3 regions of the Bacillus sp. CZDM1 genome follow, and region 3 is predicted to be linked to each of the others. Evidence: riboswitches for the same ligand, from Rfam matches in the RefSeq annotation. Region 3 holds a riboswitch; each other region holds the start of a gene.

The links. A riboswitch is a leader RNA that binds a small molecule or an ion and turns the genes downstream of it on or off. The one in region 3 is predicted to bind cyclic di-GMP.
Region 1: linked by a shared signal. The riboswitch ahead of fliM (flagellar motor switch protein FliM) and the one ahead of ACY3XC_RS14985 (hypothetical protein) in region 3 are both predicted to bind cyclic di-GMP.
Region 2: linked by a shared signal. The riboswitch ahead of ACY3XC_RS17540 (DUF3789 domain-containing protein) and the one ahead of ACY3XC_RS14985 (hypothetical protein) in region 3 are both predicted to bind cyclic di-GMP.

What each region holds. Positions count from the first base shown of each region.
Region 1 covers NZ_JBUESO010000007.1:179,542-189,951, forward strand. Annotated here, with positions in the region: gene fliE (flagellar hook-basal body complex protein FliE) at 1-46, opposite strand, end outside; gene flgC (flagellar basal body rod protein FlgC) at 62-496, opposite strand; gene flgB (flagellar basal body rod protein FlgB) at 505-888, opposite strand; gene fliS (flagellar export chaperone FliS) at 919-1,281, opposite strand; gene ACY3XC_RS17435 (hypothetical protein) at 1,294-1,653, opposite strand; partial or broken gene fliN (flagellar motor switch protein FliN) at 1,675-1,923, opposite strand; gene fliM (flagellar motor switch protein FliM) at 2,042-2,977, opposite strand; cyclic di-GMP riboswitch class I at 3,096-3,182, opposite strand; gene ACY3XC_RS17450 (flagellar hook-basal body complex protein) at 3,369-4,193, opposite strand; gene ACY3XC_RS17455 (flagellar hook capping FlgD N-terminal domain-containing protein) at 4,210-4,623, opposite strand; gene ACY3XC_RS17460 (flagellar hook-length control protein FliK) at 4,637-5,656, opposite strand; gene ACY3XC_RS17465 (glucosaminidase domain-containing protein) at 5,697-6,368, opposite strand; gene fliD (flagellar filament capping protein FliD) at 6,372-7,895, opposite strand; gene ACY3XC_RS17475 (OmpL47-type beta-barrel domain-containing protein) at 8,139-10,410, opposite strand, start outside.
Region 2 covers NZ_JBUESO010000007.1:193,749-204,158, reverse strand. Annotated here, with positions in the region: gene ACY3XC_RS17550 (glycoside hydrolase family 32 protein) at 81-1,550, shown strand; gene ACY3XC_RS17545 (carbohydrate kinase family protein) at 1,639-2,571, shown strand; gene ACY3XC_RS17540 (DUF3789 domain-containing protein) at 2,645-2,776, opposite strand; cyclic di-GMP riboswitch class I at 2,822-2,905, opposite strand; gene ACY3XC_RS17535 (C39 family peptidase) at 3,004-3,717, opposite strand; gene ACY3XC_RS17530 (flagellar motor protein MotB) at 3,743-4,468, opposite strand; gene motA (flagellar motor stator protein MotA) at 4,465-5,268, opposite strand; gene ACY3XC_RS17520 (YaaR family protein) at 5,358-5,795, shown strand; gene ACY3XC_RS17515 (flagellar hook-basal body protein) at 5,810-6,652, shown strand; gene ACY3XC_RS17510 (flagellar hook-basal body protein) at 6,657-7,433, shown strand; gene flgM (flagellar biosynthesis anti-sigma factor FlgM) at 7,569-7,838, shown strand; gene ACY3XC_RS17500 (flagellar protein FlgN) at 7,831-8,301, shown strand; gene flgK (flagellar hook-associated protein FlgK) at 8,314-9,777, shown strand; gene flgL (flagellar hook-associated protein FlgL) at 9,799-10,410, shown strand, end outside.
Region 3 covers NZ_JBUESO010000006.1:22,513-32,922, reverse strand. Annotated here, with positions in the region: gene ACY3XC_RS15015 (UDP-glucose dehydrogenase family protein) at 236-1,555, shown strand; gene ACY3XC_RS15010 (sugar phosphate nucleotidyltransferase) at 1,627-3,015, shown strand; gene ACY3XC_RS15005 (glycosyltransferase family protein) at 3,074-4,144, shown strand; gene ACY3XC_RS15000 (VanZ family protein) at 4,211-4,675, shown strand; gene ACY3XC_RS14995 (cell wall anchor protein) at 4,775-5,491, shown strand; gene ACY3XC_RS14990 (class D sortase) at 5,498-6,139, shown strand; cyclic di-GMP riboswitch class I at 6,457-6,543, shown strand; gene ACY3XC_RS14985 (hypothetical protein) at 6,517-6,723, shown strand; gene ACY3XC_RS14980 (IS4 family transposase) at 6,888-8,270, shown strand; gene ACY3XC_RS14975 (transcriptional regulator) at 9,758-10,410, opposite strand, start outside.

The sequences.
Region 1 (10,410 bases), on a different contig from region 3:
CTGTTGGTAAACTATTCGTAAACGATTGAATATTCGATATGTTCATCAGCTATTTCCCACCTTATCTTCCAATCTCAAGAGCTTTTACCAGCATCGATTTACCTGCATTAAACGCTGTTATATTGGCTTCATAGGCTCTTGTTGCAGCCATTAAATCAACCATTTCCTTTGTCACATCTACATTCGGCATCATGACATAGCCTTGCTCATTGCTGTCAGGGTTCGATGGATCATAGACTGCCTGAAATGGGCTTGTATCTTCGACGATTTTATTTACTTGGACTCCAGAGAGTTCTCTCTGTAAATAATTAGCAAACGACGAAGTCTGGTTAGCGGTCACTTCTACCATTTTTCGACGATATGGGACCCATTCTCCGTTAACAAATTGTCCTCTTGTTGTGTTCGCATTGGCAATATTAGAGGAAACAACATCTAACTTTAATCGATTCGCTGTTAAGGCTGATCCGCTAATCGAAAGAGATTGAAATATCGACATTATTCTCCTCACCTCGCCCTAATCGCTGTTTTTAATAAATTAAACTCTTCATTCAAACCATATGTTAACGATTGATACCAAATGGTATTTTCACTTAGCTTCGACATTTCATAATCTAAATCCACACCATTACCGCTGTTTTGAAAAACAATATTTTCCTGTTCAAGCTTTGGAGAAGGAAGACGAGATGTTTCTCCAATCTGGACATGCTTTGAGTGGGTGCGGTTCCCAATAAACTGGCCCTTTACTTCTTGCTGCAGCAATTCTTCGAAGGATACCTTGGAAGGTTTAAAATAAGGGGTATTTACATTGGCGATATTATTTGAAATGGACTTTTGACGTAAAGAGGAGGCATCTAAGGCTCTCGACATTATCCCAATCATTTGATTCATTTTTTCACCCACCTTTAAAAATCTTCTAACCTATAATGATTTCATCGCTTGTAGCCAAGTTGTTTTTAACTCCTGAAACATTCCCTCTATTTCCTTAAGAATCTCGATGTCTTTCGTCATATTCGCTTCAATCAATCTTTGTTTCATATAATCATAGAGAGAAAAAAGAGAGTTTGATGCTTCAATCCCCATATTTAACGTCACCATGAGTTCCGTAATAATTTCTTGTGTTTTCATAATCAAAGAATGAGCCTTTGCCGGATCCTTTTTCTCGATCGCCAGCTTTGCCTGATTCAGAAACTTCGCGCCGCCATTATAGAGCATGAGTGTCAGCTCTTCTGGTTTTGCCATCATGATTTGATTTCTTTGGTAGATTTCATTTGGACTTATCATTCAGATCCCCCTTTATTTCTTACTGTCATAAAAAACTCCCTTTGAAACCGAGACCCGATCTTCATATTGACTTCTAAGGTATTGTTCATTTTGTGTGTATCGAACATGATTTGTTAGTTTTTTCATCGCTTGCTGCAGCTGAATTTGAATTTTATTTTCATAAACTGAAAGTTCGGTGAGCTGCACCTGAATGATTTCGTTCACGAGGACCCTTCCAGCTTGTGCATCCAACTTATTAATCGTAGAAATACAACCTTCTCTCTGTTCGATCAATACAGGTACCTTTTCCATTTCCCCTTGATGCAAAGCATTCAATATCGACTTCGATAACTCTAAGTATTGCTTCAACAGTGTTTCTTTTTCTTCTATCATTTTTCATCACCCTTATGATTGTCATAAAGGAGATTGACAAATTTCCTTTATTCTTACCCCGAAGTGTTCTTCAATCACAACAACTTCACCTTTTGCTATCAGCTTGCTGTTCACATAAACATCAACGGGTTCACCAGCCATCTTGTCTAATTCGACAATCGACCCACTGGTTAATTCAAGAACTTCGCTAATTTTCTTTTTAGTTCTCCCTAACTCCACAACAATCTCTAATGGAATATCTAATAGCAGGTCCAAATTCATTTTTTCATTCAGGATTTGCCCAAAATCATCCGGCTCCAGTTCAGTAAACTGAAACGGTTCATTGATTATACTCTGTTGGCTGTTTCCAAGGAGTGCATCCATTTCATCTTGTGTGAGTTTCCCCTTTTCAATCATTTTTGCCTTCTCCTTCTATCAAATGCTCAATCTTAACGGCAACTCTGGACTTCTTCGTTCCTGGATGTGCTAAGAACTTCATTTCCTCATTCACCCTTACTTGCAGAGGTTCATCCACCAATTGGTTTAATTGAATGACATCATTTACGTTTAAGCCAAGTATTTCTTCCATCGTAATCGCCGCCCGCCCTAACTCCGTAATAACAGGAACAATTAAATGCTCAATCCGTCCTTGTAAAAATTCACTCTCTTCCTTGTTTTTCACCCATTTTCCATGCCCATACCAATTATGGGAGGATAATTTTGGAATAAACGGTTCTAATAATATATATGGAATACAAAGATGCATAGTTTCTTCCACTTTTCCAACTGTTAGTTGGAAAGTGATGACAATGACCGTCTCCGTCGGGATTCCCAATTGCAAAAACTGGGGATTTGTTTCCATGTTCAAAAACTTGAGCGGGAGCACCATAATATCACTCCAGGCTTTCTGCAGGATTTGAACGACTCCCTCCAGTAAACGCTTTAATACATTAGCTTCAATAGGAGTTAAGGACGACCGCCCCCATTCCGCTGCTATACCTTTGCCTCCTAAAAGCCGATCAATCATCACAAAAGCCATTTCAGGCTTTAAATCCATCGCCATTCGAAAACCTTGTTCACCTGATTCAAACACACTTAAAATCGTAGTGTCCGGCAGCTGGTTAATAAATTCCTCGTACAGCATTTGTTCAACCGCATTGACCTCTACTTGGACAAATGAACGTAACTCAGATGAAATGAAGGATGCAAGCTGATAAGCAAAATTCTCATGTATTCTGGTCAACACCCGCACCTGCTCCATCGATAACCGCAATGCTTTTTTAAAATCATATACTTTTAAATTAGCAGGGGTACCACCATGGGAATCTAAAACACGAAAGTCCATTTAATCACCCTCCTTCCTTTCGAATTGACTAAAAAAAGGCAACAAAAAAAGACGAGACTACTCCGAAGAATAGTCTCGTCCATAGCTAAATAAACTAATAGATTAGGACAATCTATGTTTCGGTAACTGGCTGGCATACTGTTTCCACAATTTAGCCCCTATAGCTTTGCGTCTCTGAGTTTCCTCAGATTTGCCTTTTTCGATTTTTGAAATATTGTACAAAAAAAGCATAACATTACAATTATTAATTTTCAAATATATTTTGTAAAATACCCCCATAAAATGACGAATAACATCGAATGTTTACGAAAAATTAACATAATATATATATTTCTTGCAAAATATGTAAAAAAAGAGAGAATATCGTCGATTGATAATCTCTCTTTATCTATTATCTTTTTAAATTCACCAATTCTTCCAATATTTGATCTGATACTGTGATGATTTTGGAATTCGCTTGGAATCCACGCTGAGCGGTAATCATTTCCGTTAATTCTTCGGATAAATCAACGTTGGACATTTCCAGTGCCCCTGAGATCATTTGTGCATTGCTTCCCTCTGTAAGTAGTGTGGCAATGGAGGCAGCATCTGCATTAGGTGTTAAAGAATACAACGACCCACCGGCTTTCAATAACCCCTTTGGATTGTCAACCGCAATGGTTCCAATTTTCAATCCGGAATCTTCACTTGTTCCATCGGGGTTGACTCCAATAATGCTGCCATTTGCATCAATGGAAAAGGTAATATATTGATCTGGGATGTTAATAGAATTGCCATCTTGACCAACCACAAACATACCATTCTGATTGACTAAATTATTACTGCTGTCTAATGTAAAATTCCCAGCTCTTGTTAAAAATTGCTCCTGGGCAGCATTTTCAACCACAAAAAATGCGTCCCCGTCAAGATAGAGGTCAGTGCCGATATTCGTTGTTGTCGGACTTCCCGGCGTGTGAAGAGTATCAATGCTTCCAACTCTTGTACCTAAACCCACCTGAATCGGATTTGTCCCACCTGATAGTGGAATGGGATTGGGACCTGGTGTTTGTGTTGGACCCGTTGCCCCTTTAATCGTCTGACTGAAAATATCTTCAAATACCACACGTCCTTTTTTAAATCCCACTGTATTCACGTTCGCAATATTGTTACCAATCACATCCAATTTCGTTTGAAACCCTTTTAATCCGGATACCCCTGAATTTAATGAACGAAGCATGTATTTGTTCCTCCTCTTATTGATTCATTTCCATTGAATGAATGGAACTTGATAGAATTTCATGGTCACCTATTTTAAAATACACTTGATTATTCTTGTAATTAATCCCTGTAACCGTTCCGCTCTCTTGTACATTGGTTTCTGGGTTTGTCCAGGAGACGTTATTCCCAAGAACATAAGAATATTGACTTAAATTATTACTTGAATCCAAGTAGGCTGTCAGTGAGTTATTCAGGTTGGAAAGCTGTTCTAATACGCTTAACTGTGCCATTTGTGCCACGAATTCACCGTCTTTTTGCGGTTGTGTTGGATCTTGGTTTTGAAGCTGTGTAACCAGTATTTTCAAAAATGCTTCTTTTCCCAGTTCTTGCTTTGGCTGGGTGCTAGTTGCTGACGCTGTGTAGGAATTAATCGTATTGATGGATGTCATGTTTTTTCCTCCCTTACACGGTTGTATTGATTTGCGAAACCCATCCGGGGTCTGTTATGTAATCGCGGTAATCTTCTTGTGCTGTCAGCTGAACGGATTCACTTCGCTTTCGCGAATCCTGCTGACCCGGTCTTCCATTCGAATCTCCCTTTTGAGAGAAAGCTCCCATAAAGCTTAACTGGGTGGAGGTTTGCTGCGTAATATCAATTTTCCCTACCTGCAATCCCTGTGTTTCTAGTGCTGAGCGTAACGCTTGGATATGAGTTTCAAGCAATTCTTTTCCTAACGGAGTACTGGTAAGAAATTCTGCTGTCAGCTTCCCATCCTGAATCGTTACTTTTACATCTACCTTCCCCAAATGCTCAGGAGTAAGAGTGAATGCAGCCTCAATCCCATCTCCCGTTCCTGTTACATTTATCGATGATTGTAAAAACTTTGTTATTTCTTGATCAAATTGGTCAGCATGTACGGTTTGAGTAGCAGGTATTACGTTCTCACTTGAGATATTCGACTGATTCATCGGTGTTGAATGGGTCAGGGGAATAAACTCTATCGGAGAGTTTTTGTTGTGTGGAACAGCATGCTGCGATTCACTTTGCCCAGAATCCTCACTAATTTGAATTAACCCAGCTAATCCTTTAACATTTTCATCTGTTGCTGTATCCATTTCTTCTGTTACCTTGAAAAATGTTACTGCATCAGTCCGTAGTTCGCCAATGTTTTCAGCTGATGGCGGAGGTTCATTTTTGAACGATTGGAGCACGGAATGATCTACTACCTGTTTCGCAACTATTGGTTCCCCTTGTGAAGGAAAGCTTTCTACTACCATGGGTTTAGAAAGAGGGTCCATTAATGGATGCAGTTGTGGAAGAAACAACTGGTTCACCAGCTCCATTGACTCCGCCTCTTTTTCTTCCATTTGCCCAATTAGCTGCAACACTGCGTCAAAACCAGTGTCCAGTTCTCCCTCTTTCCTTGCCAATTTACCTGGTTGATTCATACTGATAATTTGTATTCCTGAAAGCTGGATCACGTCCTGCCACCTACTCTTTCCTTTATATAAAAGGTACCCATTAAGCGAATTTATTCCCTGTTGTTAAGGTATCAAAGTAGCGCTGAACACCTGTTACCCAGTGATGATTAAGTTGAGTTGGATCATTGGCTGCGCCAATTGGTGCATACTTGGCCCCAATTTGTACGATCGTTATTTTCCCTTTATCTAAATAGTTTTGACGGAGATTACGGGCCATATCAAAAATGCTTTCTTCAATGGAAGAATAAGATTTTAAACCGTTTTTCCCCATCATCCCTGCCACATTAAATTTAAAGCGAGCAGCGTTAGACGTTCCATTACCCGTTTCATGGATGGAGATGGCCGCCAGAAGAGCAGGATCGATATTATACTTTTTCCCTGCTTCCGCAAAAAGGTGGCCTGTGTTCTGCAGAACTCCCTTGAGATGGGAATTAAGATTGTCTCCACCCATTTTTGTAGAAGTAAGGGAAGTAGTTTGTAAAATCTCCACTTCTGGCTGAGAAACAAACGAGTTCAAACTACTAAGGAGCAGCGATGAAATATCTAGATTACTAGTCGATTTCTGATTCAATTCAGTTTGCAGCAAAACTTGTTCAAGTAAATGCTCGAAGGAACTGCTGGATAGACCTGAAAGCTTACTTTCTCCAAGGCGCGAAGTATCCAGAATCGTTTTTTGTAGGAGCCAATTACTAGACAATGAGCCAATATTCATAGTCTACATACCTCCGCCCATTTGCTGAGATAGCCATGAGCTTTGTGAATTAAACCGTGCCATTGCCTGCTCCATTGCTGCAAATTGGCGATAGTATTGTGCTTCTTTCCGATACAACTTCTCAGTTTGGCGAGTAATATCCGTTTGCGTGTTTGATAATAGCTTTCCAATAACACTTTGATCATACTGGTTATTTCCTGTATAACCCGCTTTATTGGTCAACTCTTTAATCCCGTCCTGTAAAACATCAGAAATTTGATTGATGACCCCACTTGTCCCTTTACTCGGATCTCCCAGTTGTGAAAATAGCTTTTCGACTGCATCAGGATCTGCTTGAATCGCCGCTCTTAATTTTGTTTCATCCACATAAAGCTTTCCTTTGTCCTGATAGCTTTTAGATGAAATACCGATGGAAGCTAGCGAGTGGTAGGAGCTTCCATTATCAACAATAGAAGTCATGACACTGCGCATTTTTGCAGCCACTCCAGTTAGAATACTATCACTGCGAAGAAGACCGCTTTTTGCTTTTTCTTCCCACATTTCAATCTGTTTCTCAGACATCTCACTTTTCTGCTCTTCCAAAAGGGGCAGGTAATCCCGATAAACAGGGTCACTTACCGCCTTGTTTATTTTTTCTAGCAGACCATTATATTGATCTACAAAATCTTTAATATTTTTAACGACTCCGTCCGTGTTTTGTGAAACAGTAACCGTGCTTACCCCGATGGTTGGACTTTTAAAGGAAAAATTAATTCCCATGATGGTTGCATGATTTGATGTTAAGGTCGTAATTTCATTTCCATTAAAAATGACATTGGCATTTTGTCCAGAAGCGACTAAGTTTGTTGTGTTTAGACCCAGTGTATTTTTTAAGAACGCCTGACTCTCAGCACTTGTATTCACACTTAGGTCAATATTGGTGCCGGCTCCAGTTTCCTTTGTTTTTAAAATAAATTGTTGTAAGGTTGGATCATAAAATGCTTGAAGTCCTAAGCTTTTCCCCGTGCTATCCTTGGCACCATTTATTTTTGCGACGACATCGTTTATCGTATCTGTTGTTTTAATATTAAGTGTTACTGCTTCATTGTTTACATTGATTACAATCGCAGTATCCGCTGTTAGTTGGGCAGAACCTTGAACAGTATTTCCAAGCGTCTTCGTGGGGTCCAGACTTACTTTATCCCCAGTAAAAGCGGCTGAATTTGCTAATTGTTTTACTTCCACAGAATAAGAACCTGCTAAGGAAGTTCCTGAAGCAGTGGCTGAAATGGAATTCTCTTGGCTTGAAGTAACATCAAACGTATTATACGTTTTTGATAGGCTCATATTTAAAACGGTATTCGACCTAAACGCTAACAAATCCGCATTCCATTGCCGATATGTATCACTTAACCATGTTTGCTTTTGTTGGTTTTGTTTCAGTTTATTAAGCGAAATACTTTCCGCATTCATCAGCTTCTTAACAATAGAGTCTGTATCCATTCCTGAAGCAAACCCCGTTAACCTAGTGATAGAGGAATAATTCACAGCTAATCACCCCATTTAAATTTAATCTCTTTCATAGTATCGGCAGGTTTGTGGAGAAAATAGAGGGGGGTCTTTAAAAAAATAAGGTTTTCTTAATTATTGGTGTTTTTTCCCCCTATATCGCCAACTACTTACTTTCTACAATGAATCTCTCCCATTCTGGTTCCAATAAAGGCAGGTTGTATTTTCTAACAGATTTCTAGCCATGCAAAAATGGCCCTAGGAATCCTAGGGCCACCAAGCTTATTTTACTTCCACGGTTTTCTTGGCAATAACTAAATATCCATTATCTAAATAACCACGTAAAACAAGGGTAACTTCGCCTTTTTTCCAATCAAAGTCTTCGCGTTCGAATTTGAAATGGCCCTTTTCGGCTTGCTTTTGTAATCCATTATTCTTAGGATCAGCTGCTACACCATTTAATGTGACGCTAGAAACATCAAAGGAGAGAGATTCAAAGCCTTCCGGTAAGATAGCTTTCACGGTAAATACCCCTATGTTTCCTTTAATAACTTTCGGTAATACCTCAAGAGTAGCTGGAATGTACACAACAAATTCCTTCTCCACTTTGGTTGTCCATCCTGCTCCATCTGTTACGGTAACAAGAAGCTTGTATGCACCTGGTTCATCAAGCGTGATTTGATCACCTTTTTGATGGGTTATTCCGTTAAGCGTAACCTCTTCTACAGCTATTCCAGACAGGTTATCTGTTGCAAGGTAATCCACTGTGAACGTTGAGCCAAGCTCCTGCTCACTTTGGATATCAATAGAAACCGTTGGAGCAGTTTTATCAATCTTCACTTCTATTGTTTTTGCTTCTTCTATGTTGCCTGCGTTGTCTACGCTGTAGAACTTGACTTCATTTACACCTTCTTCGCTAACAGTAAACGCTTTTCCTTCTGCGAATTCTGATCCGTTAATAGAATAAAAAGTCTTTGCTACTCCGCTAAGATCGTCTGTTGTAGCTAGTTCTACCGCTACTTCTCCTTGATTCCACTGATCGATTACATTCGATACAGTCTCTGGAGCTTCCGTATCAATCTTCACTTCGACCGCTTCTACTTCTTCTACATTACCTGCGTTGTCGACACTGTAGAACTTCACTTCATTTACGCCTGCTTCAGTAACGGTAAATGCTGTTCCTTCTACGAATTCTGCACCGTTGATAGAATAGAAGGTTTGTGCGACTCCACTTAAATCGTCGGTTGCCGATAATTCAACAGCCACTTCTCCCTGATTCCACTGGTCAGTAACATTTGATACCGTCTCTGGAACAGTTTTATCAATCTTTACTTCGACTGTTTTCACTTCTTCTACATTTCCTGCGTTGTCCACACTGTAAAATGATACTTCATTTATGCCTTCTTCAGTAACTGTAAACGCTATTCCTTCTACGTATTCTACACCGTTGATAGAATAGAAGGTTTGCGCCACACCACTCAGGTCATCAGTTGCTGTTAATTCAACCGCTACTTCTCCTTGATTCCACTGGTCAGTAACATTTGATACCGTCTCTGGAGCAACTGTATCAATCTTTACTTCTTCTGTTTTCACTTCTTCTACATTCCCTGCGTTATCCACACTTAAGAAGGAAACTGTATTCACACCTGGATCACTTACAAAGACTGTAGCACCTTTAACATATTCAGCACCATTAAGGGAGTAGTATGTTGCTTTAACTCCGCTATAATCATCGGTTGCTGTTAGTTTTAATAGGTATGACTCGTTCAACCACTCGTCCGTTACGTTCGAAGTAGTTACCGGAGGTGCCTCATCAATCTTCACTTCCACTGTTTTCACTGCTTCTACATTGCCTGCTTTATCCACACTGTAGAATGAAACAGTCGTAACGCCCGCTTCACTAACTACTAAGCTAGTACCCTCAACAAAATCAATACCATTTAAAGAATAGTAGGTATTTGCAACTCCACTTAAATCATCTGTTGCGGTTAATTCTACAGTAACAGCCTCACGTTTCCACGTATCAACTACATTTGATTCCGTTACTGGGGCAGTCGTATCCTTTTCTCCAACTTCGACAACAACTGTGCTTCCTGTGTCAGCCTCTTTACCAGTTGGAGATACCGGAACGATAATAAACGTATGTTCACCTAATTCCACATCTTTTAAAGTTAACGAATCATCACTTGTATTACCAACAAGAACTTGTTCACCATTTACTTCTTCATACACATTATATGAATCCGCATCCTTAACAGGATCCCAGCTTAGAACAACATCGTCACCATTTGCTGTTGCTTTTGGAGCATCTGGCGCCTCTAACACTGGTTCAACATTGCCAGTAACCTGGTTTGAAAAAGGTGAATCTCCATACTTACTATGTGCAATTACCTCATAGGTATAGGAACCATAAGGCATATTGTTAAATACGATACGGGTATTCGGTGTAGGCTGGATCAACGTACGTACACCATCCACGACCCGATATACATCGTACGAAGTTGCATAATCCACTACATCCCACCAAAGAGCAATAGACTTAGCATCCTGATTC
Region 2 (10,410 bases), on a different contig from region 3:
AGTCTCGAGGCTGTGTCAAGTGCTTTGGCAATTGTACAGCCCTTTTTACTAATGTAATAGATAGAAGGAGCGATAAAAAAATGATACAAACCTATAATGAGCAGTACCGTCCACAATTTCATTTTTCACCAGAAGAAAAGTGGATGAATGACCCGAATGGAATGGTCTTTTTTAATGATGAATATCATTTGTTCTATCAGTACCATCCATTTGGTACGACCTGGGGACCGATGCACTGGGGACATGCGGTAAGCAAGGACCTGATTCATTGGGAGAACCTGCCGATTGCCTTATATCCGGATGAACTAGGTGCCATTTTTTCAGGAAGCGCGGTCGTAGATTGGAAAAATACCACAGGCTTTTTTGAAAAAGATAACCCAGGAATGGTTGCCCTTTATACGAGTGCCGGCACTTACCCTGATTCTGATCGACCGCTTCAGCAGCAAAGCTTAGCATACAGTAAGGATAATGGAAGAACGTGGGTGAAGTTTGAAGGGAATCCTGTCCTTTCAGACGTGAGCCTTACCGATTACCGTGATCCTAAAGTTTTTTGGCATGAAGAGACCAATAAATGGGTGATGGTACTGGCTACGGGTCAAACCATTACGATTTATACTTCCCTTAACTTAAAGGAATGGGAGTTTGCCAGTGAATTTGGACATACTGCTGGTTCACATGATGGCGTATGGGAATGCCCAGACTTATTCAAACTACCAGTAGATGGCGGACAAGAAAAGTGGGTAATGATTGTAAGTATCGGTGATAACGGTCAAACAGCAGAAGGTTCCCGAACACAATATTTCATCGGCCAGTTTGATGGAACCACTTTTGTGAATGACCATGACGATTCGACGATTCTCTGGTTAGATTTCGGCCGGGATAATTATGCGGGTGTAAGCTGGTCTGATATCCAAGATGGAAGACGTATTTATCTTGGCTGGATGAGTAACTGGCGCTATGCCAATCAAGTTCCAACAGAGTCTTGGAGAAGTGCGATGACGTTACCACGAGAATTATCCTTGGCTACAACCGAGGCTGGCGTCCGTTTATTCCAGCAACCCGTTGCAGAGGTGAGTAAGATTAGAAAAGAAACGGAATCTTATTCAAAAATGTCAGTTGAATCAGGGATCCGTGTTTCAATCCCTTTAACTCAGTCTTTAATGGAAATAACTATCGAATTTGAAAAAGTAAGTTCAAGCCAATTTGGATTAATCATACAGCATTCTGAACAAGAAAAAACGGTCATTGGTTATAATGCAGTAGAAGAGAAGTTATTTGTCGACCGAACACTTTCTGGGGAACATAGCTTTTCGACATCTTTCCAAGCTGTACAGGAAGCCCTATTAAAGTTGGATCAGCAAAGGTTGAAACTTCAATTGTTTTTAGATGCTTCTTCTATTGAGGTGTTTGCAAACAATGGTGAGGCTGCTATTACAAGCTTATTGTTCCCGCGTGAATCAAGCAAAGAGCTAATTTTATTTTCAAATGAAGGAACTACAAATGTTTCGCATTTAAAAATAACGGAACTTGATTCTATTTGGAGCAAGTAAGTGAAGTGTGGAAGCTCTAATCGCTTAAATGGTTAGAGCTTTATTTTTTAAAAGGATGGTGTTTGGTTTGAGTTCATCAATTATATGCATGGGTGAATTATTAATCGATTTTTTCTGTACTGATGTGGACATTAACTTAATAGAGGGGCAAAGTTTTCAAAAACAAGCTGGAGGAGCACCGGCTAATGTCTGTGCGACGATTGCCAAATTAGGAGGTACAGCTCTTTTTAGCGGAAAAGTTGGGAATGACCCATTTGGGCAATTTCTAAAGAAGACACTTGATGACGCCAAAGTAGATACATCAATGGTCGTGTTCGATGATTTCCATCCAACCACATTGGCCTTTGTTTCCTTACAGGCAAATGGCGAAAGAGATTTTGTATTTAATCGCGGGGCTGATGCCTTTTTAGTAGAGGAAGAAATTGATAGAGATAAGCTAAATGGGGCAGCTATTCATCATTTTGGTTCTGCCACTGCGTTATTAAGCGATCCCTTTCAATCCACTTATATTCATGTCATGCGTAAGGTGAAGGAACAAGGGAAATTTATTTCATTTGATCCAAATTATCGAAAAGATCTATGGAAAAACAGAATTCCTGCATTTATCGACATGGCAAAGGAGGGAATCGGCTTAGCTGATTTTGTAAAAGTAAGTGATGAGGAGCTAAAACTGATTACGGGGATTAATAACCTGGCTGAGGGAACGGATCTTCTTCATGAGTTAGGTGCAAGAATAGTTGCTGTGACATTAGGGAGTGAGGGAACCTATTTGTCAAATGGGAAAAAGAGCGAAATCGTTCCAAGTGTAAAAATAAAATCCATTGACTCCACGGGTGCTGGTGATGCATTTGTTGGTGCAACCTTATACCAATTCGCAAAAGGTAAACCTGAGATCGAAGACTTCGAAACACTTAAAGAAATCGTTTGTTTTAGTAATAAAGTAGGTGCCTTGGTATGTACGAAGGTAGGAGCCATTACTGCAATACCGACGATAGAAGACATTCTATCTGTAAGATCCTGATAATGCTTGGATGCTAAACAACAGGGTGACAGGCACCGCCCGTGGACACTGTCCACCTGAGGCGGACAGTCCCCTATTCTATTCGATATTCTTTTGGTATTGGCATTTCTATTTGTTGATCGGCGTTTTTTGCTACTGACATTAGACTCATTATGATTATCGCTGTACAAGATCCTGTGATTACACCTGCAATAAAAGTTAACATTATTTTTTCCTCCATTTTTCACATAATCGTAGGACGGGTTACATATTCGGTAACTGGCTAGCCTGGTTTTTAACTTTAGCCCCTGCAGTTTTGCGTCATCACCTTTCGGTCATTTTGCCTTTTCGTACGATTAATGTATTTATTTATTTTTGGTGAATATTCCTTAGTATTCTACTGTATCGGCAACCTTGTTATGAAAGTTTAATAAATTTATCATTTAGCACCTTTTATTTGGGTTCGATGACGATTGCTTGTGAGCCCATCTGCTCCCATGAGGCGATGAAATTTTCTCTGTCTACTTTTTTGTTTTTTGTTCCATAGGGATCGTTAAGATAGATGTATTCTTGGTCATAGCCGGTAATGACGACGCTGTGCATTTTGAAGGTAATCCCAACAGTTCCTTGTGGAGTAGTCCAAGTCTCGAAATCTACTATTGGTGAAAAGTTGCTGGTGGTAATCACCCAAACGGGCAGTCCCTGATTTATTTTTTTCAGAATGGCCGAAAAAGGATAGTTTGATAGATTTTGAACCACCAACTGATCCGTAATATTGGTATTTGCCAAATAAAAAATAGGTCCATGGTAGACACCTAACCCGGGACCGTCCTCCATATTTCCGACAAATCCCATATTGGGATTTCCATTTTGCCCATCCCCATATTGGAGTGGGACACGTGGGATTTGTGCCGCTAGTTGATTTTTATTCACATCGATTCCCCAATATTGAAGTAACATGGCCAAACTTGTTACTTCGCAGCCGTTAAATAACCGGGGTTCTTCCATTTGATTAAGTAATGGTACATCCAATTGGATTTCATTGGCCAGAACCACTTTGGTGAAAGGAGTAGCAACTTCATCCATGTTACCTCCTGTACCTACATCTGCCAATATTGAAAAACAGAAAACTAATAGACTAAAACCATATATAACAACCTTTTTCACAGCTGCATCCTCCAGTCGCAGAAAATTAACTGCCTCGTAAAATCACAACGGTTACCCGCCGATTTGACTGGCGGTTTTCATCCGTATCATTTGGATAAAGCGGCTGATATTCTCCAAATCCTGAAAATTGCATGCGATTTGCTTGAACCTTTTGAGATTCAAAGTAGTGGAGAACACTGGCGGCTCGAGCGGCAGACAATTCCCAATTGGAAGTATAGATTGTATTATGTGCCGGAACATTGTCAGTATGACCCTCGATGCTAATTGGATTAGGAACGGTATTAATCAAGCCGACAAGCCCGTTTAGGGTTTGGAACGAGTGTTCCTTCAAATCCGCTCTGCCAGAATCAAATAAAATGACATCCTTTAATGACACTTCAATCCCTTTTTCCGTATCCTCTAGAGAGACCATATCCTGCAGATTGTTGGTATGGATGTAGCTTTCAAGCTGCTGCTTCAACACATCTAGTTCTTTATCATTCGTTTCTTCCTCGGGTAATCCGACCTCCGGTTGAGGAGAAGAAGGATTGGGGGAAAGACCAGCGTGTACACTTTCTATTTTTGTCCCTGTTAATTCAGATTGAAAGGATTCCATGATGGATTGATATTTTACTTTGTCAACGGTACTGGCTGCATATAAGACAATGAACAATGCTAATAACAGTGTTAATAGGTCAGCATATGGAATCAGCCAGGATTCATCAAAATGTTCATCATGGTCAGTGTTAAAGGCCCTTTTCCGTTTCCTCATGCCGATTTCTCCTCAAAATAATCATCTTCTTCCGGTTGACTTTCTGCTTTAACCCGTTCAGACGGTGGAATATGGACCGTCAGCTTTTTCTCCAAGGCACTAGGCAAAACTCCCTGATAGATAGAGAGCAGCCCTTCAATGATAATCAGCTTTAATTCCTGCTCTTGTTTGGAAAGTCTCTTTAATTTGTTCGCTAGTGGATGCCAAAGGACATAACCGGAAAAAATCCCAAGTAAGGTAGCAATGAAAGCTGCTGAAATCGAATGACCGATTTTTTCTATTTCGGATAATGAGCCGAGAGCAGCAATTAAACCGACTACGGCCCCAAGTACACCAAGCGTCGGAGCATACGTACCCGCTTGGGTAAAAATAAGGGCGCCTGTTTTATGACGCTGTTCAATCGCCTCGACTTCATCGAATAGCACTTCCTCAATGAAATCCGCATCATAGCCATCGATGATCATTTCGAGCCCTTTTTTAAAAAAAGGATCGTCCGTTGATTCTGCGATTTCCTCTAAAGCTAAAAACCCCTCTTTTTTGGCCATCTCCGCACATTCTATTAATCTAGCAATCTGTTCTGCCTTCGAAGGAAGTTTCGGTTCCACCAGAGCAATTTTTAACAGAATCGGAAATTTTTTAATTTCTCGGAACGGAAATGCAATAAGTATCGCAGCGGCTGTCCCGCCAAAAATAATCAGATATGCCGCAGGATTGTTCAGGGATGCAAGTGGTGCTCCCTTTAAAATCATCCCTATACCAATTGCTGCGAGTGCCAATAAAATTCCAAAAATACTAGACATAAATTTCTCCTTTAGTTTATCTTTAATTTAGTTTTAATAAATTTCATTCTACGTGAAACGGAAAATTTAACCATGAAAGGGGAATCCGCTTGAAGATCCAACAAAGTCAAGCTATCAATCAGGATCGATTTATTCCAGTGCGGGAGAAAGGGAAAGAATCCCCTTCTTTTCAACAAATTTTTCAAGAATCACAAGCTGATTTAACAAAGGATCGTTTACAAACGCTACTCAAGGATTTGGAGCAAAACGGTATTCGGTTAAGTACCTCGCAATCAGTAAAGGATTTACTGGCGTTTAAACAAAGCATTCAAGACTTTTTAAAAGAAGTCGTTCAAAATGGTTACTCCATAGAAGAGTATCGGTCATTTCACTCCAATGGTAGAGATAAAAGACTAAAAATAATTAAACAAATTGACCAACAGTTGATTAAGCTTTCGGAGCAAGTGATGGAAAAACAAACTACTTCCGTCGGCCTTTTGAAGACGATCGGAGAAATTAAAGGGCTTTTAGTAAACTTATACATGTAGAGAGGAGTTCGACTATGCTTCGAGGAATTGATACCGCTGCCTCTGGGATGATTGCGCTACAGAGGAGCCAAAATGCACTTACGAATAATTTGGCTAATGTCGAAACCCCAGGGTTTAAACAGGACTCAAGTCCGCTGCGTTCCTTCCCAGAAATGTTACTAGAACGCATTCGACAAACAGAAACTTCAGGAGAAACACCAAAAATCGGTACATTGTCCATGGGAGTCTATAATCAAGAAACCTTACCACTTTTTTCACAGGGAAGTCTGGTGAATAGCAATATGCCTTTTGATGTTGCGATTAACGACCAAAACCTGCCTCCTATTTTGGAAAACGGTGAATCCATCAAACCAGCTGCCTTTTTTGCTGTACAAACTGCTGATGGCAGTTTCCAATTTACGCGAAACGGAAGGTTTTCCGTCAATGAAAATGGACAGCTGACCACTTCATCCGGAGATTTGGTTTTAGGGAAAAATGGCAGACCTATCTCCGACCAAGATTTGACCACTGGAAATGTGACCATCCAAAATAATGGGGATATCATCGTAAACCCGGATGACCCAGCACGGGTAAGAATCGTTGCCTCACTTGGAATCATGGTGGTCAATAACCCGGATCAATTAGTTAAAAAAGATAATGGTCTTTATGCGTTAGAGGGGGCAGGTCCAGGTATGCTTGCACAGACTCTCCCAGCCGGTTTACAGCTGCATCATAAAATGATTGAGCAATCGAACGTTGATACCTCCCAAACGATTACCGAAATGATGACAAATATTCGGTTGTATGAGGCAAATCAAAAGGTACTTCAAGCCTACGATAAAACACTAGAACAATTAAACACGATTGGAAGGGTCTAAAGCTATGAATACATCTTTATTTATTGCTTCGTCTGGTATTCGCGCCTACCAAGGGAAGTTAGATACCATTGCTACTAATATTTCGAATCTGGAATCGACAGGCTTTAAGCGCAGAGAAGCCACTTTTTCTGACAATCTAACCGTTTCGATTCAAAACCAAGCAGAGGCTCAACAGGAGGTGGGACGTTTGTCTCCGCCGGGCATTCGAACTACCTTTGGATCGCGTCTGGCGGCAACGCCATTGGATTTAACTCAAGGTATTCCTAAGCAAACGGATCAGCCCTTTGATTTCATGATTGAAGGGAACGGCTATTTCCAAGTCCAACGAACCACAGGAACAACAACGGAAATTTTGTATACAAGAGGTGGAGCTTTTCAACAATCACCAGTTGGAGGCGGTCGATTTCAGCTGGTAAACGCCCATGGTGATGCGCTTCTTGATCAAAATCGAAATCCAATTGAATGGAGCACGGAAAATGAATTTGTAGTGGCAAGCGATGGAACCATTACGGGGACAAACCAACAAATCGGTTTGGTTGACTTCAGTAATCCGCAGCTGTTAAAGGATGATGGCGGGGTGTACCGATTAACGGGGGGAGCCGTTACCGCTGTTCCTTCTAATTCTCAAATCAGACAAGGGTTTTTAGAATCGTCCAATGTGGATTTGAATCAGGAAATGACTGATATGATCAAGGCACAAAGAGGCTATCAAGCCAATGCCCGCGCACTCAGCTATGCGGATCAGATGATGGGAATCGCGAATGGGATCATGAGGTCATAACGGAATTTATATCAATCAAGCAACGGTAGTCAGTGCTGCCGTTTCTTTTTTTGAAAAAAGTAAGAAATACTCTAAACAGTAAACGATAAACTGCCGATACAAAAAGTATGGATAGAGTTAAAAGGAGCGGACTTTATGAAAATCAATCCAATTAATCGAATTGATGCGGCATATCAGGCATACCAAAAGAATAACCAGCCAAAAAGGGAAGAAGCAATAAACAAACCACAAGCTGACAAAGTAGAATTATCAAGTGAAGCAAAGCTTCAGATTCAAAAAGAAAAAGAGGCAAAAATAGAGCAGTTGAAAAATCAAATTGCCAATGGCACCTACAAAGTAGACAGTGAAAAGTTAGCGGATAAATTACTCTCAGCTTGGAAGACAGGTGCGAAAATCGATGAATAGCCTCACAGAAGTTTTGCAGATGTTAACCGACCTGCATATCACATTATTAGAAACTGCAAAAAAAAAGCAGGACATCCTAATTTCTGCAGAAATCAATCCGCTGCTTGCTATCATGGCGGACGAATCCAAGCTTATCAAAAAAATCAAAGAAGCAGACGAGATGAGAATGGAAGTATTAGAGCACGACAAATCCTATCTTCCACTTTCGAAATTAATTGAACAACAGCCAGACGGAGTGACAAAGGCTGAGTGGTCATCGAAACTGAAATTACTTCAGCGTTTATTTGAAGAAATTGATAAAGTAAACAATCTTAATCAGCAATTGATACAGCAGTCCTTAACCTATACACAGTTCATGATCGAGCAAATGCTGCCACAATCAAAGGATTCGGGTCTTTATAGTTCAGAAGCAGCAGCCCAAGATTCAAGGGAATATGCTCGTTTGTTTGATTTAAAAGCATAGGGGAGAAAAAAGATGTACTCAACCTTTCATGGGTTAGAAATCGGAAAAAGAGCGATTTTATCCCAACAAACCGCACTCAGCACAACGGGGCATAACATTGCCAATGCCAATACAATTGGTTATACGAGACAGGAAGCCGTTTTACAGGCAACACACCCGTTAGCATCTCCGAATCCTAATAACGGGACCATTCCGATGCAGATGGGCACTGGAGTGGAAGTATCGGAATTTCGGCGGATTCGCGAATCGTATTTAGACCGTCAATTTCAGAATGAGCAGAAAGAGGCTGGATATTGGGAAGCAAAGGCAAGTGCACTTTCCAACATCGAAAATGTCTTCAACGAACTAGGTGATTCAGGTCTCACTAGTTCGCTTAACCGTTTCTGGCAGGGCTTGCAGGAGATTTCTAAGCAGCCGGAAAATTTATCGGCCCGCGTAGTTGTGGTCGCGAACGGCAAAGAACTGGCAGGCCAATTCAATGAGATTTATACCGGACTTGAGCAAAACGAAACCATCCTGGCCGATCAAATTCAAGGAAAAACCAATGAGATCAACACCATTGCCAACGAGGTGGCTGGGCTAAATTTGAAAATTGCCCAAAACATTGGCGCAGGCACTCAGCCGAATGATTTGATGGACCGACGAGATGTGCTGCTCGATCAACTTTCAAAACTAGTCGATATCCAAGTAACACCAGCACAAAATGGCAGGGTGAATATTTCTATTGGCAGTGAAAAGCTGGTAGCAGAGAACGAGACAAGTGTATTTACTCTGGACCTTCAAACCGGCAGCGCAAAAATCGCAGGGACGGATATTGAATTAGCAGGAGGGGAAATCAAGGGCTTGCTAGAAACCCATGGGTATACGATCAATGGGACCACTGTTGGCAGCATTCCTGATTTACGAGCAAAAATCGACCTATTAGCGATGACCCTTGCTGAAAGTATGAATGCCATTCATGCTGGAGATGAGGCGAGGAATTTAGATGATATCAAGAAGAGAAGCTCCGATCCGAATGCACCTTTAGAAAAACTTCTGTTTTTTGTTGATAAGGATGATCCAACCAAGTCTCCAAGAAATGCAGGAAGTTTGATAATAAACCCGATCCTGGTGGATTTCCCTTCAAAGGTAGCGGCAGCTTCCTCGGATACCATTGGGGATGGCTCGAATGCGCAAGCGATGAGTGAGGCTCTTTTTCAAAAAATGAACATTGGCGGAACGGATGCTACCATCGGTGATTTTTACAAAGGGATCATCGGTCAATTAGGTACCGACGTTCAAACTGCTCAGCAGTCCGCTGAAAATGCTGTCAAGATGGTACAGCAGGTGGACCATCGCCGACAATCAGTATCTGGAGTATCGATTGATGAAGAATTGACGAACATGGTTCGCTATCAGCAGGCTTATAATGCTGCAGCCCGCTATGTATCAGCAGTGAATGAATTGTTAAATACATTGATTAATGGAATGAAATAAGATATTGAAAGGAGGAGAAGGATGCGCATTACTCAGCAGATGATCAGTCAGAAATTTATCCAAAACCTTCATCATAGCAACAAGTCAATGGAGACACTACATGGGCAAATTTCATCAGGTAAGAAGTATGAAAGGATTTCAGATCAGCCTGGTGAAGTCTTAAAGGGATTATCGTATCGTTCCTCATTATCGCAAATTGAGCAATATCAAAAAAATGTTGAAGATGGTATTAGTTGGAATTCAGCGATGGATGGTGAGCTGGGGAATGTCACGAATGTACTGCATAGGGTTCGTGAGCTCACTCTTCAAGCCAGCAATGACACGAATAATCCAAGCGATAGGAAAAATATTGCTGTGGAAGTAAGATCGCTGATCGATCAAGTGGGGAATATTGCGAATACAGCATATGGAAGCGGCTATCTTTTTTCAGGGACAGACTTGAATACACAGCCCTATCAAAATGGTGCTTTGCAGCCAAGCAACCCAATCGTGAAGGAGTGGAATGTTGGTCAAGGACTTAGTGTAAAAGGTAATGTCCATGCATCCTCTGTTTTTGGACTTTCAGTAGACGGTAAAAACTTGTTTGAAACCATTGACGTGGTGGCGCAAACATTGGAGAACGGCGAAAATCCA
Region 3 (10,410 bases):
GTTGTTCTTAAGTTTGATGCCTTCCTTTTAACATTGACTGTCTCCTGTGACTGTAACCATTGTTCATGATGATAGTGATACATTTAATTTTAGTTCAATCATTAGGTTCGCATGAAGGAACAAATTGGGTTTATTAGGAAGGGCTGAAATATAGTATTATTATAGTGGTTAAGTACTTAACCAAGCATCAAGGTGCATTAAATAAGAAATATTAATATAGTGAAGGTGTGAAAAAATGAAAATTGCTGTTGCTGGAACTGGGTATGTTGGCTTAGTTACGGGAGTTTGTCTGGCGGAACATAAGCATTCTGTTACTTGTGTAGATATAGATGATAAAAAAGTTGCTTTAATGAAGGCAGGGATTTCCCCTATTTATGAACCAGGCCTTGAAGAATTACTTGCTAAAAATATAGAAAGATTGAATTTTACAAGAGAGTATAAAGAAGCATATAAAGATGCAGATGTTATTTTCATAGGGGTTGGAACACCAGAAAAACAGGATGGTTCGGCTAATTTAAGTTATGTTTATGGCGTAGCTGAACAAATTGCAAGAAGTATTGAGAAAGATTGTGTCGTCGTTGTTAAATCAACCGTACCAATAGGTACAAATGACAAGATTGAAGAAATGATTAAATCCAGGTTGGTACATGATGTAAATGTATATGTAGCTTCTAATCCTGAGTTTTTGGCACAAGGTACTGCCGTAAAAGATACACTGCATGCTTCACGAATTGTTATAGGTGTCGAAGATTCATATGCAGGTGGAGTTTTGCAAGAGGTTTATAAAGATTTTGATGCACCGATTGTGGTTACAAATAGGAAAAGTGCCGAGATGATCAAATATGCATCCAATGATTTTTTAGCTCTTAAAATATCATTTATTAATGAAATAGCTAACCTCTGTGAAATAATTGGGGCTGATATAGAAGATGTTGCTCATGGAATGGGATATGACAGCCGTATTGGAAATCGTTTCTTAAATGCAGGCATAGGTTACGGCGGTTCTTGTTTTCCTAAAGATACAAAAGCGCTTCACTGGCTAGCAAACTTCCATGATAATGAATTAAAGACTATTAAGGCTGCTATTGATGTGAATGAAAATCAAAAGCTTAAATTGATAAAAAAATCTCGTAAGTATTTTGATAGTTTCAAAGGGTTGAATGTAGCTGTTCTAGGTTTAACTTTCAAACCAGGAACTGACGATTTAAGGGAAGCACCTACACTCGTGAATATCCCAATTATGCTTGAGGATGGCGCTAATATAAAAGCATGGGATCCTGTAGGTGTAGATAACTTTAAGAAAATATATCCCGATGAAATTACTTACTGTAATTCGATTGAAGATACAATTAAGGATGCAGATGTGTGCTTTATCTTTACTGAATGGGATGAAGTCAAAGAATTTGACTTAACAAAATACAATAAACTAATGAGAACACCAATAATACTTGATGGAAGAAACTGTTATGATCTAGTAAGTGTAAAAAAGGCAAACCTGACATATGATTCCATTGGTAGAGAAACTATAAATAATTTTGAATACTCTCTTGCATAGTATATTAGCAAATTTAAGTATTATAAACCGAATCAGGTCCAAGTGGCCTGTTTTTTTTATGGAGGGATAGTATGAAGCTTGTATTATTATCCGGAGGATCGGGTAAGAGACTATGGCCATTATCAAATGATACAAGATCAAAACAATTTTTAAAAGTGTTAGAGAGTAAGAATGAAGAAAAGCAATCAATGGTGCAGCGTGTATGGGGTCAACTGGAAACAGTGGGTCTAGCTGCTTCTTCTGTCATTGCAACTTCTAAAATGCAAAGAGATATGATTCATAGACAATTAGGGATGGATATACCTCTAATCATAGAGCCAGAACGTCGAGATACCTTCCCTGCCATTGCATTAGCTGCTTCTTATTTGTATTCTATTCAAAATGTATCAGAAGATGAAGTAGTTGTGGTATTACCAGTTGATCCTTATGTGGAGGATGGCTTTTTTGAAAAAGTAAAAGAAATCGAGAGTGTTTTACTAGATTCTAAAGCAGATTTGGCATTAGTCGGTGTGAAACCAACTTATCCATCTGCTAAATATGGATACATTGTTCCAAAGGATCATGTAATAGGAGATTCATATTTTACTGTGAATCATTTTACCGAGAAACCAAGTGAAGAAAAAGCTCAAACTCTTATTGAATTGAATGCACTTTGGAACTGTGGAGTATTTGCTTTTAAATTAAAGTACTTACTAGATATTTTGCTAGAAAAAGGTTTGCCTCTTCATTATGATAAACTTTCACTTCAGTATACAGATCTTCCTAAAATCAGTTTTGATTATGAAGTAGTAGAGAAGGCGAATCATATTGTGGCACTTCCTTATGATGGCTATTGGAAGGATCTTGGAACGTGGAATACGTTAACAGAGGAAATGGCAACTTCTCAAATTGGAAAAGGTATTATCAGTGATGATACCCAAAATACCCATTTGATAAATGAACTTGATATTCCTGTTACAGTCCTAGGAGTAAAAGATATTGTTGTTGCTGCAAGTCCAGACGGAATCCTAGTTGCAGATAAGGCTTCTAGTCCGAGAATTAAGGAATTAATAAGTGCATTTGAACACCCTCCAATGTATGAAGAGCGGATCTGGGGCTGGTCTCGTGTACTTGATTATGCAAAATATGATGACGGAAACGAAATGGTAACCAAACGAATTTGTATCCATGAAGGAAAGAATTCAAGCTATCATTACCATAATTTACGTGATGAAGTTTGGACAATTGTCCGTGGAGAAGGCGAATTAGCCTTGGATGACTATATAACACGAGTAAAAGCGGGGGATATCGTTCACCTTCCTGCGGGCAAGAAACATGGTATTAAAGCATTTTCTGAGTTGGAATTTGTTGAAGTCCAAACAGGTATCGGTATTAGTGACGAAGACTTTACTCGTTTGTATTTTGAATGGGAGGATGTCATTAACCACTTCCAAAAATCAAAAGCAAAAGTTATTCTATAATAGTTAGGGGAGAGAACTACGGTTCTTTCCCCACTTTTTTGTATGGAGGTGGAGAATAGTGAAAACCATTGCCTATTATATCTCTGATTATGGATATGGGCATGCTTCACGGAGTATTGCGATCATTAGGAAACTTCTTGAAGAACCTAAAGTAAAAATCATTGTCTGCCATTCCTATGCACTTTCTTTTATTAAGGAATCTCTAAATTCAACCCGTGTAAGTTATAGAAACATTAAGACAGATATAGGATACTTTCTAGAAAATGATTCAATCCATCCTGATAAAGTTCTATTACTCAAGGAGTATAAAAACTTCGAGGCAGATTGGGGAAAACATAGTGAACAAGAAAGAGAGTTCTTGAGACTTCATCATGTCGATTTAGTTATTTCGGATATTTCACCATTACCTTTTGAACCTGCTAAAAGTTTAGGCATTCCTTCTGTTGGTATATCAAACTTTACCTGGTTTACCGCCTATCATGGATTAATAGACAATAGTGAGTTAATCACCTATAAAGAAGCCTATGAAAATATGACATACTTTTACTCCTTATCGGGCAGTCAGGAACATTGGGGTATGAATTCGAATGAATACGGATTCTTTTCAAGAGATATAGATATACAAGAAGTTCAGAGAATTAGAAACTCTGTTGATCCTGAAGGAAATATGAAAGTTATTTTCCTTGGCCTTGGGATGAAAATTGATGCAGGTTCACTTGAACCATTACCGATTTGGGACAGCACCAATTGTATATTTCTTGTATCTTCCAATGTCCATGTAGACCGTCAGAATGTCTATCAAATACCCGCAGATTATTTAGAATCTCAAAATTATATTGCAGCTGCTGATTTAGTGATCTCGAAAGCTGGATGGGGAATGATGGGTGAAGCAGTCAGTGCAAATGTCCCTTTGTTAATTCTGAATCGACCGACAATGAAAGAAGACCAAAATACCATTCAATATTTAAAACACCAACAACTCTGTGAGCTAATGGAGTGGGGAGAATTTAAAACGTATCAGATTGATTTATCAATGTTTGATCAATTGAAAGCTAAGGCAAAAAGGATTGAAACCATTCACCATAATCAAGCTGAAAAAATAGCTAATGATTTAATAAGTCTGATATGATCAGTAGTCTTTTCTACAAACATTGTTAAAGGACCATGGGTGTTGATATGTAAAGGAGTTTAGTTTATGGGTAAAAGAAAATGGTGGATACTTGCTGCCATTACCTGGATGGCAGCCATATTCATCGTTACCCAATTGCCGTACTTCACAGGGAAGAATACCGCAAAGGTAATTGAAAAAGCAGTTGTAACGGAACAAAATGCAGTTAACAACACAATTGTTACCAGTGCTGAGAATATCAATGAGCTAAATCTCATCGTTCGAAAGGTCACACATGTTATGGTCTTTGGAATTCTCTCAGTCTTACTGTTTAAGTCCCTTGAAACCTTTCGTTTTGGCTATATCCTTTCATGGATTCTTACCGTTCTTTATGCACTATCAGATGAATGGCACCAATCCTTTATGCCTGGGAGAGTTGCTGCATTTAGGGATGTATTAATTGATTCCTTGGGCGCATTTATTGCTTTATTTCTACTATATTTAATTACCAAAAAGAGGAAATGTAAAGTGAGTAAGGAAAAAGTCTCTTAAATTTCTACAATAATTTACATTAACTACTACTTTGGATTGAGAAATCTAGCAAAATATGTTATTTTTATAGAAACTATAAAAATATTGAGGGTGGAAAAATTGAATTTAAAAGCAACGTTGAAAAGGGGTTCTGTTATCGCAGCACTAAGCCTGAGCTTGTCTGCATTTGCTGCACTTCCAGGAAATGATGTTCTTGCAGCAGGTAACAGCAATCCCCAGGCACAAAAATTAGTAGATTCATTAAAGGCGTTAAATATTGCTGAAGTAGATTATTTATACGCTTATCTACAATCTGTTAATTTAAGTGATGCTGAGTATCAAGGAATTCTTGCTAATACGCAAACCGTTAGTCAAATTTTAAAGGGTGCAGCCAATCCGGAAGATCTTCCTAATGCACAGAAAGTAGAAGTTGCACGCTTATTCCTAGAGAGCGTTAAGTTAGCACACCTTCAAGCAGCCATTACGGACGAGCAGGGCAATCCGATTGATATCACAACCTATAAGGCTGGATCATCTACGTTAGTGATTCAGTTAAAGGATCTAAAAGGAAACGTACTAGCAATAGTCGATCCGAAGAAAGAAGATTTAACCATTAGTGCCATTCAAGCAAAAATGAACGCATTAAAAGGTGCCGTTCAAGCTAAAAAACAACTAGATAAAGCTGGAACCTTCGTTCCAATGCCAAATGCTCCACTTCCTAACACAGACAGCAACACCGTAGATTACATGGCTTTAGGCGGATTATTAATCCTACTAGGCGGAATTGCGATTGTACCAGCAGCACGCTTGGTACGCAAATCCGAAATTGAAGCTTAATCGAACATGGAAAAGGTAAGAAAAAAGAAGCGCAAAAAGACGTGGGTTCAGAAGTGGAAATGGGTACTTCTTAGCATCCCTGTCGCGCTTATCCTAGTTGGTGTTGGAATTGTAGCCTTTTTTGGATGGGATTTATCAAAACAGACCGTCTTGTTAGCGCACGAAGTGGTTGATGAATACGAACCAGAATTACCTGATCAGACGTTTGACCAGCCTTGGCCTAAACTGCCGGACCCAGGTTCATCTATTGGTGAACTACAATTTACCTCCATTGACTTAACTGTTCCTGTTGTCCAAGGTACACACGACAATGAGTTGAAAAAAGGTGCAGGCCATTTCGCTGGCAGTGCCCTGCCTGGTCAAGGTGGAAATGTCATCTTAAGCGGACACCGGGATACGGTATTCAGGAAGCTAGAAAACCTAAAACTAGGTGAACAACTGACCTTTGATACGCCATATGGGGAATTCGTTTACGAAGCCATTGACTTTAAAATTGTCCCTGCAGACGACATGACCGTCATGGTGCCAACCGATTACGAAACCCTTACCCTAACAACCTGCTACCCATTTGACTTCATAGGGGACGCACCTGACCGGTATATTGTTTATACAAAGTTGGTTTCTAGTCCTATTATTGCTAGTAACTAAAAGAAGCAGCCTGATGAATTATTTATCAGGCTGCTTTATTGTTTTTGATAAATACCACTACCTTTAGTGGTGTATTTCAAAACTAACACCTGCGTTGTTAGTTGAATACCGGTGACTGTGGGGAGATTCCGAAAATAGACGATATTATTCTGATTTGGGGTATTAAGAATAGTTAATTGTAGAATTTAGACAATCTAAAAATTTTGTCGAATTATAGCACATTTTATCTGTTTTTGTATTTTTATTATTTTTAAATGGGTAATTGGTCTATTACCTGCAAGTAATTAATGATATATTTAACTGGTAAATACATAGTTCGTACGAAAGGGCAAATCCATTGAAAGATGGTGGCGCAAAACTATAGGGGCTAAGGTTTCGTGAAACTAGGCCAGCCAGATGCCGAATATGATCACCTTCCTACGAATTATAAAACACTATTAGGAGGTAATAATATGTTTATATTTCTTGCAGGTCTATTCGTCGGTTCCTTTTCAGTGCTCTTAATCATGAGCCTTATGGTTGCAGCAAAAAAGGGAGACCACCAGTTAGAAATGTTTCGGGATGAAAGGGCTTACCAAAACTAAGTGCCACGGTCACCAAACGTATTTCATTATTGTTTCACAAATTGGAAATTGTCCAATGGCTATGGTGCCTGTCACCATAGCCATCAAGCTAAGCGAATAACTTTCAATTTTACCAAAATGGACCTATTCTTTCTTTGAAACCTAAAGAAAGGTAGGTCTTTATTATGTTAAATCGTAAACTGAGAGTGGAAGAGGATTTTCAACTAATTTCCGACGAGTTGACCAAGATTTTTAGCCCTAATTTCCTCAATGATTTGGCTAGAAAAGATTTGTTTCTTCAGAGGTCCAGCAAATTCAAACCTAAGGATTTTATTGCACTTTGCGGGTTTCTGAATCATCAGTCAGGAAAAAAGTCGTTAACCCAATTATGTGGTGTTTTAGCCTCCGAAAGAAACATTTCCCTTAGTACAGAAGGGTTAAACCAACGATTTTGCGCAGCCGGAGTAAATTTATTGAAGGATGTTTTTTCTTCACTCATTTCAAAACAGCTCTTATCCGATCTTCTCCCAAGTCTTCGTCATCCAAAAATTGGCCGAATCCGAATATTGGATTCCACTTCCTTTGAACTGGCCACAGTCTATCAGGAAAAATACTTCGGATATCACAAATCAGGTGTCAGGATTCAACTGGAGTACGAGCTGCTTAAGGGGGAACTTTTGCATCTTGTTGTACAAGATCAGTTGGATAGTGATCACGTTTTTGCAGAAGAGATTATGAGTACCATCCAAAAGTTTGATTTGATTATTCGTGATTTAGGATATTTTTCTTATAAAACCCTGAGATCGATTAGTGAAGCAGAAGCCTATTATATTTCAAGGGCGACAACGAAAATACTTGCTTATGTCAAGGATGGAATGGAGAATTTCGTCAGATTAGACATAGAAAAAATAATGGAAGAGATGGAGATTGGTGAGACAAGAGAAATAGAAAATATCTATGCAGGGAAGGGAAAGCTGAAAATCCCACGGCTCATTTTGTGTAAATTAACGGATGAACAGACGGAAAAGAGGTTAAAAAAGAGGAAAAGAAAAGAAATAAAAAATGGTGTGAAATTTTCACACCAAACCAAAAAGCTCTCAGGATTGAACATGTTCATAACTAATATACCATATAATGTAATTTCAAAGAAAAAAATACAACCTCTATATTCTCTCAGATGGCAAATAGAAATTTTATTTAAGGCATGGAAATCGATATACGATATAAATAAAGTAAAGAAAATGAAAGTAGAACGATTCGAATGCCATCTTTATGGGACCCTTATATCACTACTTATCACATCTACTTTAGCATTTAAAATTCGAGAACTTCTTTACTTAAAAAAGGAGAAAGAAATAAGCGAATTTAAGGCCTTCTCCATCATAAAGGAATTCCTCGCCACACTTTACCAGGCGTTAATGGAAGGAGGTGAGGCTCTTTTAGCCAATATAGAGGTTATGTTTGAACAGGTAGAAAAAAACGGACAAAAAGCGAAACGACGGAAGAAAAGGACCCCTTTTGAGATCCTTCTTGGCGTGTTCGAAAAAGGCAATATGAAAGCTGCTTAAGCGATTTTGTGAACATAAATATTAAAAAAAAGCCTAGTTTTGAAGGCTTATTAAAGTATGCACTTTTTTAGAATGTAATTTAGCAGCGAATTAGGAATCACAAGAGTAGACAAAATTCCCGCTATTGTCGAAAAATTCGCTTGATGGCTATGGTGCCTGTCACTCCCCGATTTTTGTCGAGGATTGATAGGTTATTAGATAGAAAATGGTAGAATAGAGTTGCAGGGAGAAGTGTTACCAACACTTCTCTTTTTTAGTGGGCGGACTATGGGGACGGTTCTCGCGGTTCTGATATGATAGTTCTGTAAGGTATATGGGTAATTTCAAACTACTTCAACTAGGATAAATTCTTTTTATCTATGAGATAAGCATGTACAAGAGCAAGACAACAGAAATAACGTCATCTTTAGAATCGGCACTTAAATTTTGGGGTCAGACCCCAACTCAAGTTAATAGAAACTGATGTTTTATTCCATTATAGGGCGCGATTGTGGTATAACACCGAGTGATAAAAAAATAAATGCATATTATTCCCTCCTCGTAAATTTGTCACTATTGGACAAAATATATTATGGGACAGTGATGCTAAAACAATAGCACTTCCCTATAAAAACAAGGAAATTCTTTCCTACTATAAGGGAAGTTCGGCTTTTGTTTATGATGAGGGTTACCAAATATTTCTGTTTTTTGTAATTAATCTGTTTCTTTCACATTGGTTGTCTGTCTCCTATAAGACACAGTGTATTCTTAAGGTACAATAGCCATATGATAGAAGAATCTTTTATTCCTTTAAGTACACATCTCCATATTAGTTAACCCCAAATTTAATAAATCGGAGGTATGAATGTGTTGAAAAACAAATTAAAAAAATTAATAAATGATCCAAAAGTACAAAAAATAGTAAAAGAAAAGGTAATTCCTTTTGTGAAAAAAGAAATTGAAAAGAGAAAAACAAATAAATCGTAATCCTTAAAAAAGTCAATGCGACATAAGCAGTCATTTTGACTTTTTTTATTTGCTGGATGTTAAAAGGTATCCTAAAAATTCGTTCATATAGACAAAAAAATATCCCCGTTTTTAGTAGATATATAGGGTATCAATAAGGAAATGAATTACTTTTAATCCCTAAGGAGCTATAACGATATCGAATACGTAGATCGTAGAGATGGTTTTTTAAAAGGGGTGGAAGCTATATTTTTGATTCTCTCATAAATGTATACAGAGATTATTCCAATGGCTAAATCAGAACATTATTGTAGTAGCTTATACAAGAATCGGGCGCTTTTCCTGAGTAAAGAAAGCGTCCTTTTTTTGTGTTTCAAGGTTCTCATAGTTTGGTAATTTTTTTGAAAAAATAAATTCAAATCCAAAAAGAGGAATCCATTTTGATCAATCTTTTTTCAAAATGGATTCTTTTTAATTGCCGTATGTGTAAGTTCAAACAATACTTTTAATCTTTATTTCAAAGCTACAATAATAAGTACTTTTTATGAGATAGATACCTCTGTAAAGTCTATCTTGTAAATCTTTTTAGGTCTTCCTCTAAGTTTTTCCTGTTTTCTGTATGATATCTTGGCAGCACCTTTATCCTCTAATTTATTTAAAATCCGGTTAGCCTGACGTAAGGTAAGTCCTAGTTGATAAGCCAAATCTTCCGCTGTAAGTTCATTTGTCTTCAGCTTGGAAATCAAAGCCATGATTTTTTTGATTTGAAGAATCGAAACACTTAATGTTTCACTTAATTTTTGTAATTGTGGGTCAACCTTATTCGTAAAGTGCAGACAGGTATCATCTCCTAATGGACCAATTACCTCCTCGTTTGCAGTAATCACATAGGCACATGGTAAATCCATGGATTTAGCTTGATTATTTGCCGTTTGAGCAGACATCTTAGCTTGGTAGAATGTTGTTCCGATTCCCCACCCTATATTCACATGAAAGGGGAGTGTTTCGTTCAGATACTGAAGGACTGAACAGGTAGTAAAGTCGTTCGTCAATGTTTTTAAGTCTGACTGGGAGGTAATAATTTCAAAACTTGCATGCTTTCTCTGAATAACAGACAAAACATTTTCTTTTTCGTTAAATTCTAAAAGTGCTTTATGAAGCATGATTTGTTTGAGCTCAAGGTCAGACATATTTT